2 regions of the Pseudomonas sp. Tun-23181 genome follow, and region 1 is predicted to be linked to the other one. Evidence: predicted binding sites of a transcription regulator. Region 1 holds the regulator's gene; the other holds the start of a gene.

Region 1 (3,407 bases):
AGCGCAAAGTACCTACATCAGGGGGTCGAGTTCAGCCCCTCATGTGGCCTGGGTCCAAGCGAGACAAGGTAAAGAACGAACATGGGTAGCATGCATCCCGTACAGGTGATCGCCGTAACCGGTGGCAAAGGTGGCGTCGGCAAGACTAACGTTTCAGTGAACCTGTCCCTGGCACTGGCCGAACTGGGCCGGCGGGTCATGCTGCTGGACGCCGACCTAGGCCTGGCGAACGTCGACGTCCTGCTGGGCCTCACGCCCAAGCACACCCTGGCCGATGTCATCGAAGGCCGCTGCGAACTGCGCGACGTGCTGTTGCAGGGGCCCGGTGGCGTGCGCATCGTCCCGGCCGCCTCTGGCACCCAGAGCATGGTGCACCTGGCGCCTGCCCAGCATGCCGGCCTGATCCAGGCGTTCAGCGAGATCGGCGACAACCTCGACGTGCTGGTGATCGACACCGCCGCCGGCATCGGCGACTCGGTGGTCAGCTTCGTCCGCGCGGCCCAGGAAGTGCTGCTGGTGGTGTGCGACGAGCCGACCTCAATCACCGACGCCTACGCCCTGATCAAGCTGCTCAACCGCGACTACGGCATGAACCGTTTTCGCGTGCTGGCCAACATGGCGCAGAGCCCGCAGGAGGGCCGCAACCTGTTCGCCAAGTTGACCAAGGTCACCGATCGTTTCCTCGATGTCGCGCTGCAGTATGTCGGCGCCGTGCCCTACGACGAATGCGTGCGCAAGGCGGTGCAGAAGCAGCGGGCGGTCTACGAGGCTTTCCCGCGGTCCAAGTGTGCGCTGGCGTTCAAGGCCATCGCACAGAAGGTCGACAGCTGGCCGTTGCCGGCCAACCCGCGCGGGCACCTGGAGTTTTTCGTCGAGCGCCTGGTGCAGCCCACCAGCGCAGGGCCGGTGCTATGAACGCGAGCGGTTTCAAGATGTACAGCAAGGCGTCGCGCGATGCCCAGTACGAACTGGTCGAACGCTACGCCCCGCTGGTCAAGCGCATCGCCTATCACCTGCTGGCGCGCCTGCCGGCCAGCGTGCAGGTCGAGGATCTGATCCAGTCCGGCATGATCGGCCTGCTGGAAGTGGCCAACAAGTACGATGCCAGCAAGGGCGCCAGCTTCGAGACCTACGCTGGTATCCGCATCCGTGGCGCCATGCTCGACGAGGTCCGCAAGGGCGACTGGGCGCCGCGCTCGGTGCACCGCAACACCCGTATGGTCAGTGACGCGATACGTGCCGTCGAGGCGCGTACCGGCCGTGACGCTAAAGATCATGAAGTTGCTGCCGAACTCCAATTGAGTCTCGATGATTACTACGGGATCCTGAACGATACCTTGGGCAGCCGCCTGTTCAGCTTCGACGACCTGTTGCAGGACGGCGAGCACGAAGGGCTCCACGAGGATGGCGCCAGTGGCCAGCTGGAGCCCTCGCGCGACCTGGAGGACGAGCGCTTCCAGGCCGCGCTGGCCGATGCGATCGCCAACCTGCCGGAGCGTGAGCGCCTGGTGCTGGCGCTGTACTACGACGAAGAGCTGAACCTCAAGGAGATCGGTGAGGTACTGGGGGTCAGCGAGTCGCGTGTCAGCCAGTTGCACAGCCAGTGCGCGGCGCGCCTGCGCAGCCGCCTGGGGGAATGGCGGGCACGCTGAAGCCAGGTTCGCCGCAGTCGTTGTAAATGATGCCCAATTGATTGAATGCGTGCTCGGGGCCGAGCGCGTCTAGGACTGCTTGGAGGTCTAATTGAACAAAGACATGAAAATCCTCATCGTTGACGACTTTTCGACGATGCGGCGGATCATCAAGAACCTGTTGCGTGACCTGGGCTTCACCAACACCGACGAGGCCGACGACGGCACCACGGCGCTGCCGATGCTGGAAAACGGCCATTACGATTTCCTGGTGACCGACTGGAACATGCCCGGCATGTCCGGCATCGACCTGCTGCGCAAGGTCCGCGCCCATGACCGCCTCAAACACATGCCGGTGCTGATGGTGACTGCCGAGGCCAAGCGCGACCAGATCATCGAAGCGGCCCAGGCCGGGGTCAACGGCTATGTGGTCAAGCCTTTTACCGCCCAGGTGCTCAAGGAGAAGATCGAGAAGATCTTCGAACGCGTCAACGGTTGAGTCACGTCAGGGGGCGCCATGGAGCAGAAAAACACGTCGCTGGGTGAGTTCGAATCGACCCTGAAGAAACATGCCCAGGAACTGGTCGAGAGCCTCGAGCACGGCCGGTTCGGCGAGGCGGTGCAGTTGATCCACCAACTGAACCAGACCCGCGACCGCGGCCTGTACCAGGAAGTCGGCAAGCTCACCCGCGAGTTGCACAGCGCGATCGTCAGTTTCCAGATCGACCCGCGCATGCCGCAGGCCGAGGAAATGTCGCAGATCACCGACGCCACCGAGCGCCTGGCCTATGTGGTCAAGCTCACCGAGGGCGCCGCCAACCGCACCATGGACCTGGTGGAAGCGGGCACCCCGGTGCTCAACGACCTGGCCGCCGAAGCCCAGAACCTGAGTGCCGACTGGCAGCGCTTCATGCGCCGCGAGGTCGCCGCGCCGGAGTTTCGCGAGCTGGTCAAGCGCGTCGACAGTTTCCTGACGCACAGCGTCGAGGGCAACCGCAAGGTCGCAGGCCATCTCAACGACATTCTCCTGGCCCAGGACTATCAAGACCTGACCGGCCAGGTGATCAAGCGCGTGACCGCGTTGGTCACCGAAGTCGAAAGCAATCTGCTCAAGCTCGTGCTGATGGCAAGCCAGGTCGACCGTTTTGCCGGTATCGAACATGACCACCAGCAGCTGCGCGCTGAAAAAGATCAAGAAAAACATCCGGCCCGGGGTGAAGGTCCGCAGATTCATGCCGATAAGCGTGAAGACGTCGTGTCCGGTCAGGACGATGTCGACGATCTGCTGTCCAGCCTGGGTTTTTAGGGAGCACGTTCAATGAGCTTCGGCGCCGATGAAGAAATCCTCCAGGATTTCCTGGTAGAAGCCGGCGAAATTCTCGAGCAACTGTCCGAGCAACTGGTCGAGCTGGAAAGCCGGCCCGACGACGCGGACCTGCTCAATGCGATCTTTCGCGGTTTTCACACTGTTAAAGGGGGCGCCGGCTTCCTCCAGCTCAACGAGCTGGTGGAGTGCTGCCATATCGCCGAGAACGTGTTCGACGTCTTGCGCAAAGGGGAGCGCCGGGTCGACGCAGAGCTGATGGACGTGGTCCTCGAGGCGCTGGACACGGTCAATGGCATGTTCGGCCAGGTGCGTGAGCGCAGCGACGTCACCCCGGCCACGCCCGAGCTGCTGGCGGCCCTGTCGCGCCTGGCAGAGCCTGCCGCAGCCGAGGCCGAGGCGCCGGCCCCTGAGCAGGCGCCGGCAGCGGTCGCCGAAGCGCCGGCTGCCGA
Region 2 (3,407 bases), 2.8 Mb from region 1:
GCGACAAGGGCATGACCGCTTCGCCGGAAGGCGTCGCTGCCTACCTGAGCGAGAACGCCGGCAAGCTGTAATCGCCCGCGAAAAAAACCGGCCTTCGTGGCCAATGTCAGTCAGTTAAGCGGCGCTTTGTCATTTTTGGGGCTACCTTGCAGCCCATCGCCGGCAAGCCGGCTCCCACAGGGACCGCGGCGACCACACATGATGCGGTTTGCACGGACAGTGTGGGAGCCGGCTTGCCGGCGATGGGGCGCGAAGCGGCCCCAAATGACAACTGAAAGTCTTAACTGACTGGCATTGGCCTTCGTGGCCGGTTTTTTTTCGCTTGGGGTTTCGAGAAAAAGCTGTTCGTGCCCGACTCTCGCTTGCCGCTCAGTCGTTGAAGTCCCGCCAGCCGCCCATTTCCTTCCAGCGATTGACGATGCCGCAGAACAGCTCGGCAGTCTTCTCCGTGTCGTAGCGTGCCGAGTGGGCCTCGCGGCCGTCGAAGTCGATGTCGGCGCTCTGGCAGGCTCGCGCCAGGACGGTCTGGCCGTAGGCAAGGCCCGCCAGGGTGGCGGTGTCGAAGCTCGAGAAGGGGTGGAACGGGTTGCGCTTGAGGTCGTTGCGCGTCACCGCGGCATTGAGGAAGCCCAGGTCGAAGCTGCTGTTGTGGCCGACCAGGATCGCCCGCTTGCAGCCATTGGCCTTCAATGCCTTGCGCACCCCGCGGAAGATGTCGGTGAGCGCGGTTTCCTCGCTCACCGCCATGCGCAGCGGGTGATCCAGCTTGATACCGGTGAACTCCAGGGCCGCCGGCTCGATGTTGGCGCCTTCGAACGGCTCGACGCGGTAGAAGTAGGTGTGCTCCGGGAACAGGAAACCCTTCTCGTCCATGCCGATGGTGACCGCGGCGATCTCCAGCAACGCATCGGTGGCGCAGTTGAAGCCACCGGTCTCGACGTCGACCACCACCGGCAGGTAGCCGCGAAAACGCTCGGCCATCGGATGGCGCGAACCACCGCCTTGACCTTCCTGGTCATCATCAAAGAGAACTTCGCTCACGCCTTGCCCTCCAGCAGGCGCCAGCGCAGTTTTTCACCGGCGCGCAGCGGGACCACGGTGTTGTCGCCGAACGGCAGGCTGTCCGGGGCGGCCCACTCTTCGCGGACCAGGGTAATGGTGTCGGTGTTGGCCGGCAGGCCATAGAAGGCCGGGCCGTGCAGGCTGGCGAAGCCTTCCAGCTTGTCCAGTGCGTTGCGTTGCTCGAATGCCTCGGCATACAGCTCGATGGCCGCATAGGCGGTGTAGCAGCCGGCGCAGCCACAGGCGGCTTCCTTGGCATGGCGGGCATGCGGCGCCGAGTCGGTGCCGAGGAAGAACTTGGGGTTGCCGCTGGTGGCCGCGTCCAGCAGCGCCACCTGGTGGGTGTTGCGCTTGAGGATCGGCAGGCAATAGAAGTGCGGGCGGATACCGCCCACCAGCATGTGGTTACGGTTGTACAGCAGGTGCTGGGGGGTGATGGTCGCGCCGACGTTGGCGGGCGCCTCGGTGACGAATTGCGCGGCATCGGCAGTGGTGATGTGCTCGAACACCACCTTCAGCGTGGGGAAGCGCTCGACCACACGCCGCATATGCTCGTCGATGAAGCGCTTCTCGCGATCGAACACGTCGATTTCCGCGCGCGTCACCTCACCGTGCACCAGCAGCGGCATACCGGCCTCGGCCAGGGCCTCGAGGGCTGGGAAGATATTGTCGATGCTGGTCACGCCCGAATCGGAGTTGGTCGTGGCGCCGGCCGGGTACAGCTTGGCGGCGTACACGAAACCGCTGGCCTTGGCCGCGCGGATATCCTCGGGGCTGGTGCGGTCGGTGAGGTACAGCACCATCAGCGGCTCGAAGCGGCTGCCGGCAGGCCGCGCGGCGAGGATACGCTCACGGTAGGCACCGGCTTCGGCGGCATCGCGCACCGGCGGAACGAGATTGGGCATGACGATGGCGCGGGCGAAGGTGCGCGCCACATCGCCGACGGTATGGGGGAGGACGGCACCATCGCGCAGATGGATGTGCCAGTCGTCGGGGCGCAGGAGGGTCAGGCGATCGGACATTGGGGATTCCAGGCGGTTCGAACTCAAGGACGAATGCTACCGGAAAACCCCGGGGCGAGCACGGCTATCAAGTTTTCCGGGCGGCGTCCGATAGCCTGCTGGTAAGCCGCCAGAATCTGTGGAGCCGCCTGTGCACCAGCGTTACCTAGCCCTGTTCACCCTGCTTGCCAGCCTGCCGGCTGGGGCACTGACCTTCCAGACGCGCGTGGAGAACATCGCCTGGACAGTCGAGGGCGATCAGTTCGAATGCCGGCTGGTCCAGCCGATCGACGGTTTCGGCAGTGGCGAGTTCGTGCGGCGAGCCGGTGAACAGGCGGTTTTCCAACTGCGCTCGCACAGCAACGTCCTGGGCGCAGGCTCGGCGACCTTGCTGGCCGCCGCGGCGCCCTGGCAGCCCGGGCGGGGCGACATCAACCTCGGCGCGGTACGACTGGGGCGCAGCGGGGTGCTCTTGAGCTCCTCCCAGGGCCAGGCCAGCCGTTTGATCAATGGCCTGCTCGATGGGCGCAGCACGGTGGTGCGCAACTACACCGGCGAAGGTGGCAGGCCCATGGAAGTGCGCGTGCTGCCGGTGAGTTTCGCCAAGGCCTACAGCGACTACCAGCTGTGCGTGGGCAAGCTGTTGCCGATGAACTTCGACCAGATCCGCCAGACCCAGGTAGGCTTCCCCAGCGCGGGCATCGACCTGGACAGCGCGGCCCGCGCCCGCTTGGACGTGATCCTCGACTACCTCAAGGCCGACCCGTCGGTGAACCACATCGAGCTCGACGGTCACTCCGACAACAGCGGCAATCGCCTGACCAACCGTGACACCTCGCGGCGCAGGGCCCTGGCGGTCGCCGACTACCTCAAGGCCCACGGCGTGCCCGAAGAGCAGATCAGCGTGCGCTTCCATGGCGAGCGCTACCCGCTGGTGAAGAACAACAGCGCCGCCAACCGTGCGCGCAACCGCCGGGTCAACATCACCCTCGATCGTGTCACGCCGGTCGAGCAGCCCCAGCAAAAGCCTGCTGCGCAGCCACCTGCGGCGCCGGCAGCCAACGCACCGGCCCCTGCTACCGCCGTACCACCGGCCGGCAAGGCGTCCTGAGTGCGACCGGTGGTCGCGCTCTCGACAGTTCTTGTCGCTTTGTCGTCACAAGCTGTCGCCCCACTGTAAATTTTTCGGCAGGGCCGGTAGAATCGACGGCTTTCCGTACAACCCCGTGGAGTGATGGCATGGCGGACGTAAAAAAGGTCGTACTGGCGTATTCCGGCGGCCTTGATACTTCGGTGATTCTCAAGTGGCTGCAGGATACCTACAACTGCGAAGTGGTGACCTTC

Evidence for each region. Region 1 encodes FliA, which starts transcription of late flagellar genes. Its sites were predicted from a motif close to CTAAAGTTTNNNNNNNNNNNGCCGNTAA; they were not measured.
Region 2: the regulator FliA is predicted to act here: its motif matches at 2,151-2,178, upstream of ACDI39_RS11140 (flagellar protein MotY).

What each region holds. Positions count from the first base shown of each region.
Region 1 covers NZ_CM171630.1:5,417,984-5,421,390, forward strand. Annotated here, with positions in the region: gene fleN (flagellar synthesis regulator FleN) at 82-915, shown strand; gene fliA (RNA polymerase sigma factor FliA) at 912-1,652, shown strand; gene ACDI39_RS25665 (chemotaxis response regulator CheY) at 1,756-2,130, shown strand; gene ACDI39_RS25670 (protein phosphatase CheZ) at 2,149-2,937, shown strand; gene ACDI39_RS25675 (chemotaxis protein CheA) at 2,950-3,407, shown strand, end outside.
Region 2 covers NZ_CM171630.1:2,316,704-2,320,110, reverse strand. Annotated here, with positions in the region: gene ACDI39_RS11155 (peroxiredoxin) at 1-71, shown strand, start outside; gene rnt (ribonuclease T) at 370-1,041, opposite strand; gene pyrC (dihydroorotase) at 1,038-2,084, opposite strand; gene ACDI39_RS11140 (flagellar protein MotY) at 2,215-3,174, shown strand; gene ACDI39_RS11135 (argininosuccinate synthase) at 3,303-3,407, shown strand, end outside.